DNA from 2 places in the Holdemania massiliensis genome. Region 1 is predicted to be linked to the other one. Evidence: a T-box and tRNA genes for the amino acid it is inferred to sense, from the RefSeq annotation. Region 1 holds a T-box; the other holds one or more tRNA genes.
The links. The T-box of region 1 lies ahead of MCG46_RS09920 (valine--tRNA ligase). A T-box ahead of a tRNA ligase gene usually reads a tRNA of that ligase, here a tRNA-Val.
Positions count from the first base shown of each region.

Region 2: it encodes a tRNA-Val, which carries the amino acid that the T-box ahead of MCG46_RS09920 (valine--tRNA ligase) is inferred to sense. The anticodon was not compared.

Region 1 covers NZ_JAKNTK010000001.1:2,164,602-2,169,029, reverse strand. Annotated here, with positions in the region: gene MCG46_RS09930 (LysM peptidoglycan-binding domain-containing protein) at 1-229, shown strand, start outside; gene MCG46_RS09925 (DJ-1/PfpI family protein) at 405-1,079, shown strand; T-box leader at 1,198-1,406, shown strand; gene MCG46_RS09920 (valine--tRNA ligase) at 1,462-4,071, shown strand; gene MCG46_RS09915 (dihydrofolate reductase family protein) at 4,359-4,428, shown strand, end outside.
Region 2 covers NZ_JAKNTK010000001.1:3,168,431-3,172,858, forward strand. Annotated here, with positions in the region: gene MCG46_RS14720 (helix-turn-helix transcriptional regulator) at 1-633, opposite strand, end outside; gene MCG46_RS14725 (FAD-dependent oxidoreductase) at 777-2,204, opposite strand; tRNA gene MCG46_RS14730 (tRNA-Val) at 2,499-2,574, opposite strand; gene MCG46_RS14735 (peptidoglycan bridge formation glycyltransferase FemA/FemB family protein) at 2,787-4,022, shown strand; gene MCG46_RS14740 (lipid II:glycine glycyltransferase FemX) at 4,022-4,428, shown strand, end outside.

The sequences.
Region 1 (4,428 bases):
TGAAGAAGAGGCTGAGGAAGCCGAACCCCAGGCAGAAGAAGCGGCTGAGATTGAAGACCTTTTTGACGATGCCGAGAATGTCATCGTGACCAGCCGTTATATGCTGGCGCTGGCCAACGATACCTATGCGGCAATTGCTCAGCGTTACGGCGTTAATGAAAAGCAGCTGATCGCTGTGAACCAGAATAAGCCATTAGAGGAAAAAACGCTGGTTCAGCTACCGCTGTAAGCAAAATTGATCAGGACAACAACCCCAACTCAGGGGTTTTTCTTCTTTCTTGGATTCCGCTGTGCTGCAATACAACGGAATTAAATCAGAATCAAAATCAGAAATCGGAGAAAACTTGTGATTCAGTTGGGGATGTGCTACATTAAAATTAATAATAGGAAAGGGAAAATGGGAAATGAAGAAAGCCGCGGTAATGATCTATCGTGCGTTCTGTATGCAGGAGATCAGCTGTCTGACCGAATGGATGGTAGGATTGGGCAAACCGATGACTGTCTGTGCCGCAGATCGCAATCCAGTGAAAACGGAGGAAGGCTTTACAGTGCTGCCGGATATCTGTTATGAGGAATTGGATCTTGATGAAATTGATTGTCTGATCCTGCCGGGAATCGCAGAATTTCCGGAAGTCCTGAAAGACCGCAGGCAGCTCGACTTTTTAGCTCGCTTCAAAGATCGATCCGACATTTTGATCGCTGCGATTTCGGTTTCGCCGGTGCTGTTAGGGGCAGCGGGATTATTGGAAAACCGGGCTTACTGCGGTGGGTTCTATCAGGAAGTGCTGGAGGATCTACCATTTATGCAGAAAGCGAATTTCCGTTTTGCGCCGATTGTTGAACAGGATCACATCATCACTGCTTTCGGCGGGGCTTTCCGCGAATTTGCTTTATTGGTCATGCAGCGGTTCGGTTTTGATCTGCCAAAGAATACGTTTGGCCCCTTGGAGGAGAACTGGTCGAAGGATAAGCTGACCTTTACCATGGAATCTGAGGCGAAGAAAAACTATTGGGAAACAGCTTTGGCGATGTTTAAGCGCGAATGCCCGCAGTTCTTTTCACAGCCTGACAAGGTGTGATTCAGGTTTTAAGAGGCAACTTAGTTAAAACGTAATAATTTGATGTTCCTGATCCATTTCAGTGTTGAAAACCGCGGAATTGGAATTGACAAGCGCCTGCGCAATGTCTATAATAAAACCATCTACGTTGAACGGAAGAAGTAGCCGCTTTAGGAAATCAGCGAACTCCCGGAAGGTGAAAGGGAGTCAGAAGAAGCTTGGTGAAAAGTCGTCCGGAAGTTGATTTTCTGAAAGCAAAGTAGGAAAATCCGAAAGCCGTCGTTACCGGTGAAAGCGCATCTTGAAAAAGATGAAGTAAGGTGGTACCGCGCGTAAAGCGTCCTTGTTGCAGGACGCTTTTTTTGTTCAGCGTGTAAAAAATTAAAATAAGGAGGAAGCACTGATGAATAAGGAACTGGCCCCGAAATATAACCATTTGGATGTTGAGCAGGGCTATGACAACTGGATCAAAGAAGGCTATTTTACAGCCGGAGATCAAAGCAAGGATCCTTTCTGTATCGTTATCCCGCCGCCCAATGTTACCGGGAAGCTGCATTTAGGTCATGCCTGGGATACAACGCTGCAGGACATTATCGCCCGTTATCAACGGATGCAGGGAATGGACATGCTGTGGGTTCCGGGTATGGACCATGCCGGTATCGCGACGCAGGCTAAAGTTGACGAGCGGTTAAAAAAGGAAGGCGTTTCCCGCTATGATCTCGGCCGGGAGAAGTTTTTGGAGCGGGCCTGGGACTGGAAGGAAGAATATGCCGGTCATATTCGGCAGCAATGGGCGAAGATGGGTTTGTCATTGGATTACACCCGAGAGCGGTTCACGCTGGATGAAGGTCTGAGCAAAGCCGTAGCCAAGGTTTTCGTCGATTATTACAATGCCGGGCTGATCTATCAAGGCGAGCGGATCATCAACTGGGATCCGGCAGCCAAGACAGCGTTAAGCAACATTGAGGTCATTCATAAGGAAACCGAAGGGGCGATGTATACCTTCAATTACAAGGTTGTTGAAACCGGCGAATGCTTCCAGGTCGCAACGACCCGTCCGGAAACGATGTTTGGGGATGTCTGTGTCGTTGTTCATCCGGAAGATGAACGATTTAAGCATTTGATCGGCCTGCATGCAGTCAATCCGGCCAACGGCGAAGCACTGCCGATTATTGGCGATGATTACATCGATATTGCATTTGGAACGGGCGCGATGAAATGTACCCCAGCGCATGATCCGAATGACTTTGCAATCGCGGAACGTCACCATCTGCCGCGGATTATCTGTATGAATCCGGATGCGACGATGAATGAGCGCTGCGGTGAATTTGAGGGGATGGATCGGTTTGAATGCCGGAAGCAGCTGACAGAGAAAATCCGTCAGGAAGGCAATTTGATTGAGATTGAGAAGCATATCCATCAGGTCGGCTACTCGGAGCGGACCGACGTCATCGTTGAACCGATGCTTTCTAAGCAGTGGTTTGTCAGAATGAAGCCGCTGGCGGAAGATGTTTTGCAGCATCAGCAGAATGCCGATGAGAAAATCAATTTCTACCCGCCGCGCTTTGAAAAGACGTTCACGCAGTGGCTGGAGAACATCGAAGACTGGTGTATTTCACGTCAGCTGTGGTGGGGACACCGGATTCCAGCTTGGTACCATAAGGAAACTAGAGAAATCTACGTTGGAATTGAAGCGCCGCAGGATATCGAAAACTGGACGCAGGATGAAGATGTCCTGGATACCTGGTTCTCTAGTGCGCTGTGGCCGTTCTCAACGTTGGGCTGGCCGGATGCCACGCCGGATCTGGATCGTTATTATCCTAACGACGTCTTAGTTACAGGGTATGATATCATTTTCTTCTGGGTTGCCCGGATGGCCTTTCAGGCACGGTATTTCACTCATTCCCGACCATTCAAGGATGTCTTGATCCATGGCCTGATCCGTGATGCTCAAGGCCGGAAAATGTCCAAGTCGCTGGGCAACGGCGTCGATCCGATGGACGTCATTGAAAAGCACGGCGTCGACAGCCTGCGCTTCTTCCTGACGACCAATTCCACACCGGGTCAGGATATGCGCTACATTGAAGAAAAGCTGGAAGCTTCCTGGAACTTCATCAATAAAATCTGGAATGCTTCGCGCTTTGTCATGATGAACATGCCGGAAGATTTCACGTTGAAACAGATTGATTTAAGCCATCTGTCGATCACGGATACGTGGATTCTCAATCGTTTAAATGAAACGGTTGCTTCGGTAACGGCCAACATGGATAAATATGAATTCGCATTGGTCGGCAACGAACTGTACGGTTTTATCTGGGATGATTTCTGCAGCTGGTATATCGAACTGAGCAAGGCCGGTTTAAACAGCGAGGATGCGTCCGTCAAGCGTGCGACGCAGTCGACGCTGATCGTCTGCCTGCGGGCGATTATCCGTCTGCTTCATCCGTTCATGCCGTTTGTGACCGAAGAAATTTACAGCGTCTTGCCGCACACGGAAAAAGCCTGCTGCCTGGCGGCTTGGCCGACATCGATCGAAGGTCTGGATTTGAGTCATAATTATGAAGTCGATCAGCTGATTTCAGTTATTAAGACAATTCGTCAGGTTCGGGTTGACTACAATCTGAAGCCGTCCGCACCGCTGGCCATGACGATCAAAAACGCGCAGAATCAGCCGGCCGCCGTCGATGCTCAGATCGCTTCCATCTATGAAAAGATGTGCAAAGCCAGCTGGAAAGCTCAACTGGACGGAGAAATGCTTGTTCGTCCAATCCTGGGTGGTTCTCTGAGCATTCCGATGAGCGACGTCGTTGATCTGGAAGAAGAAAAGGCCAAGCTGAAAAAGGAAGCGGACCATCTGAACGCCGAAATCAAGCGTGCGGAAGGCATGCTTTCCAATGAACGCTTTGTTGCCAAGGCGCCGGCCGAAAAGGTTGAAGCCGAACGCAAAAAGCTGGAAACCTATAAGCAGCAGCTGGCAATCGTAGAGACGCGCTTACAGGAAATTGAAAAATAATGCAGAGATGGAATTGTGAAGTTCTGTTTCCGCATGACCCGGTCTTTTGAAGATCGGGTTTTCTGTTTTGCGGCCCTTGTTGATTTTTAGGATTGGTGAATGAAAAGCTGCGAAGCATTAGGGAAAGACAGGAGATCAGGGACCGTCAACTCCAACGTTTAATCAGAAAAGGAGAAGGATGCAGGCGGCAATTTCTGCTTTGGCTTATTTGAAAAGGAAGCGGTAAAAAGCGCCGAACCGGTTAAACTAAACGACAGGAAGTCCAATTAAGAAAGAGGTAAACAAAAATGGATCGGAAAGTTATTTTAAATCTGGCCGTCAGTCTGGATGGATATATCTGTGACTGCGACGGTGGCT
Region 2 (4,428 bases), 1.0 Mb from region 1:
CTTATCGAAGATCAACAATTCAATTTGTTCAAAAAGCTCCCGAATTCGTTTCCAGTCCCCTTTTCCTTCAGGAATATCCTGCTGCTGGACAACAACCGGGCGCATATCGAAATACGCCATTCGGCTCAGTTTCCGTACTGTTTCAAACGTGGCGGCCAGCGCTGAATAATCGCAAATCCATGGAGAAAGTACGGTAAAATTAGCCAACGAGGAACGTTGATAGCGTTCATCCTTCTGATACTCGGCTTCTAGGATTTCCATAATCCGTCCGGCAAAAGCCAGAATCTCCGCTTCGCTTTTACTGCCCTTTTTAATCAGAAAAGCAATCTGCTTGGAACCGTCATAATTGATGACGGCATGCATCATTTCAATCTCATCCTGCCTGGCCTGATTATGAATTTGGCGAATAAACGCTTCAAAAATCCGTACGAAATCCTTACGGTTCATGTTCAGCTCAGCCGTATAATATTTCTTGGGCAGCCCTGTCAAACAAAGATAAAAGTCATGGAAATCAAAGTTCAGTTCGGTTTCCACTTCATTCATCATCATCCGCAGCTGTTTTTCAGTCTGACCAAACAAGGCTTCATTGACGATCATCGTCCGGCAGAAAATTTCTTTGTTGTAGACTTCCATCCAGCATCCCTCCTGCTTCATCATAGCATATCTTCAGTCAGAATGAATCGTTTTGTAAAGCACGAAAGAAGCCAGCGCCCGCCGACTTCTTCGTTGTCTTTTTATGGTCCAGAATTTATCGTCCTCCAGCACACCATCAAGCCTTACTGATTGATTAAATGCTGAGCAAGCAGACGTCCAAAGGTGATGTCAATGTTGGTCGGTGCCCCGCCGAACAGACCATCATCGGCACATTCGCCAAGCGCATATAAGCCTTCGATCGGCTGGCCTTCGGTATTCATGACCTGCAGTGTATCATTCACCTGGATACCGCCCAGAGTGACCTGGATGCCCGGCTTTACTTTTACAGCATAGTACGGCGCCTGATCAATGCGTGTGTTCATATTGTTAGTACGGCCGAATTCTTCATCTTTACCCTGATCGAAATAACCACGGTATTTTTCTACGGTTGCCGTCAGATTCTCTGCCGGTACGCCCATCTGATCCGCTAACTCTTCCAGGGTTTGGCCTTCCAGGAAGAAACCGCGGTCCTTAAAATCAGCCAGTCGGGATGAAGTATCAACAGACTTCTGATCAAAAACGATATAGGTATAATCGCCTTCCTGTTCGATCATCCAGCGGGACAGCTGTGTGTAATCCGGATAATAATCATTGCAGAAGCGTTCCCCCTTCAAATTGACAAGAATTCCGCCTTCTGCCCGAGCAACGCTCAAACTGTAGCTGCTTCCGTTCTCATCCGTATAGACTGCCGGATTCATCCGCACCACATCCATATTTGTCAGATTGGCGCCGGCTGCCTTTGCCAGCTGATGACCGTCGCCGGTACTGCCGACAGCGGTGGTAAACGGAGTTCCCGCCCATTGAAAAGCATATTCCTTCACCAGATCCTGATTTGCGGCATAGCCTCCGGTAGCAAGGACAACGTGATCTGCATGAATGATCATTTCACCTTCCGGTCCCTTAGCCTTGACACCCACGGCTTTGCCCTGATCCATTAAAATTTCCGTAACCTGTGTTTCTGTCCGAAGATCAACACCGGCTTTTTCACATTCAGCGTTCAGAATCTTGACCAGCATGACGCCCAGCGAACTGCCGTCTGCGATGCCGATCTGATAGTTGGACATCGGACGTGTCAGATTGGCCCCACGCTCATTCAGCCAATCGATGCTGTCCTGACTGTTTTCCAGCAGGCGCTGTAATTGGTCGGCATTGAAATCCGGATTGGAAGCAACCTGTTTGGCAACATAATCTTCGATGCTCAGCCCCATTCCAGCTTCCTTCTGCATTTCTGTATCCACCGCGACGAAGTACGTGGCGGCCAACAGCGTCGCTCCTCCCGGCATTGCTTGCTTCTCCAACAGAATGACTTCCTGACCGTTATTTTGCAGTTCAATGGCCGTCATCATGCCGGCGCCCCCGGCCCCGACAACCACAGTCGTTGTTGTTTCTTCCTTTGTTTCTGCTTCCGGTTGTTGGGATGGGTCTGGTGATTGTGTCTGCGGATTCCCTGCACAGGCGGTCAAACCGAAGCCTAAAAGTAGGGATAATCCAAGGTTGTAAAGTTTTTTCATTTCATTTCCTCCCTGATACCTGCATTGTAGCATTGATAAACTTTACACAAGTTTTGAATTTTTGACTTTTCCCGTGAATTTTTGACTTTCCTTGTCTAATTTTTAATATGAAATGAGCGGCTGCAGTTTCATAAAGGACAACGGGATTTCTTTTGCAGACTGATGTCAGCCGTACAGGAGAGATATCCGAAGCCACAGCTGCTTTAAGACTTCATTCTGCGTTCACTGTGTTTTTGAATTGGATCAAAATAAACACAAAAAAACTGCCTTATCAGCAGTTTATCTTTATCATCATGGTGGACGCTAAGGGACTCGAACCCCTGACCCCTTCCACGTCAAGGAAGTGCTCTCCCAACTGAGCTAAGCGTCCGGTGCTTTAATATATTACCATTGATCCCTGAAAACTGCAACCCTTTTTTAGCTAAAAAAATCCAAAATCGAACATCCCGCAGCGGCCAATTTTCGGATGTTTTCTGGTTTCTAACCAACAGAATTTCATTCAAATTCCCGCTGGAATTCCAAAACGGGTAAAGAAAGTTAAGGTCGGGTATGCTATAATGAAATATCGGAGGCGAACGCATCATGAATCTGCAGTTTTGTGAGTCAATCACGGGAAAGCAGCTGGACGAATTCACCCGTTCCAGCAGCTGTAATAATATATATCAGACCGAAGGCTGGGCCCAGGTGAAAAAGGAATGGTCTGCCAAGTATGTCGGCATGCGCCAGGATGGTGAATTATGCGGTGCAGCGATGATTCTGTTCCGCAGTCTGCCGATGGGCATGAAATTAGCTTATATTCCCCGCGGCCCGATTATGGATTACACCAATTTCGAACAGATGGAATTTTTCTTATCGTCCATTCGGAAGTTTTGTGCAAAACAAGGAGCCGTAGAATGTAAATTTGATCCGTATCTAATCATTGGCAGCTATGAGCTGGATCAAAAAGAAGCCGCCTGGAACGCCCGCAGTCCGATTCCTCAGCAGCTGGCGAAAGCCAGAGCTCATTTTGCGGGCTATACAAAGCTGCTGAGCGAAACCGTACAGCCGCGCTTTCAGCTCTGTTTTCCCTATCAGGAAAATTGGGAGACTGCCTTTCCGAAAAAGACCCGCGAAAAAATCCACAACAGTTTTGCCAAGGGCATCCAGATTGAAGTCTGGGGCATAGAACATGTTCATGAATTAGCGGAAATGATCGAATACACGGAACGGCGCAAGAATATTCACCTGCGCAATGAAGACTATTTCCGTACGATCATGGAAAACTTTGGCGATCAGTCCTGTATTCTCGCGGCTCATCTTCACTGTGATCACGCGCTGGCCCTGGTGGATCAAAAGCAGCAGGGTCTTCGGGATCATCTTCATGAGCTGGATGAAAAGGCGAACAAGAAACGCAAGCAGCTGGAAAAACAGATTGCGGATCTGGATGAGGAAAAAGCCAAGCTGCGCCAACAGGCTGAAGAAGATGGTTCCGACATTCTGGTCAGCGCTCTGCTTTTAGTGCATGACGGCACAACCTGTGAGCTGTTATATTCCGGTTTAAATGAAAAATACCGCCGTTATCTGGCCGCCTACGCGCTGCGCTTCCGCGGCATTCAATGGGCCTTTGAGCAAGGCTGCACACGATTTAACTTCGGCGGCGTGGAAGGCACACTGGACGATGGGTTATTTATCTTTAAATCATCCTTTGTTCCGAAAATCGACGTCTATCTTGGTGAATTCAGTCTGGCCTGCAAGCCGCTACTGTATCCGATCTGGACAAAGTTATTGCCAAAGGTCAAGGAGTGGCGCCGGCAATGGTTAAGGAGGGAATCCCGTTGATGATCTGTAAACCTATCCCAGCTTCACAGCTGGACAGCTTTGTCCGTATTCATCCTTATGGACATTACATGAAGACCTCGATGTGGGCCAAGCTGCAGAAACAGGATCAGCCGCATTTTTACGGTTTCTATGATCAGGATGAACTGAAGGGAACAGCGATGATCCTGGAGCGGAAGCGGCTGGGGATTCATTACTTTTATGTTCCTTGGGGACCGTGTCTGGATTACAGCGATTCTGATCTGAGTGAACAGTGTCTGCGGGGCTTGATCCAACTGGCGGAAAATGCCAAAGTGGATTTTCTGCGGATCGATCCAAATGTACTCAGAATGGAACGGGATATCAAAGGCAATCCGATTGAAGGCGGAGAAAATCATGAGGATGTCACGGCCTTGCTGAAATCACTGGG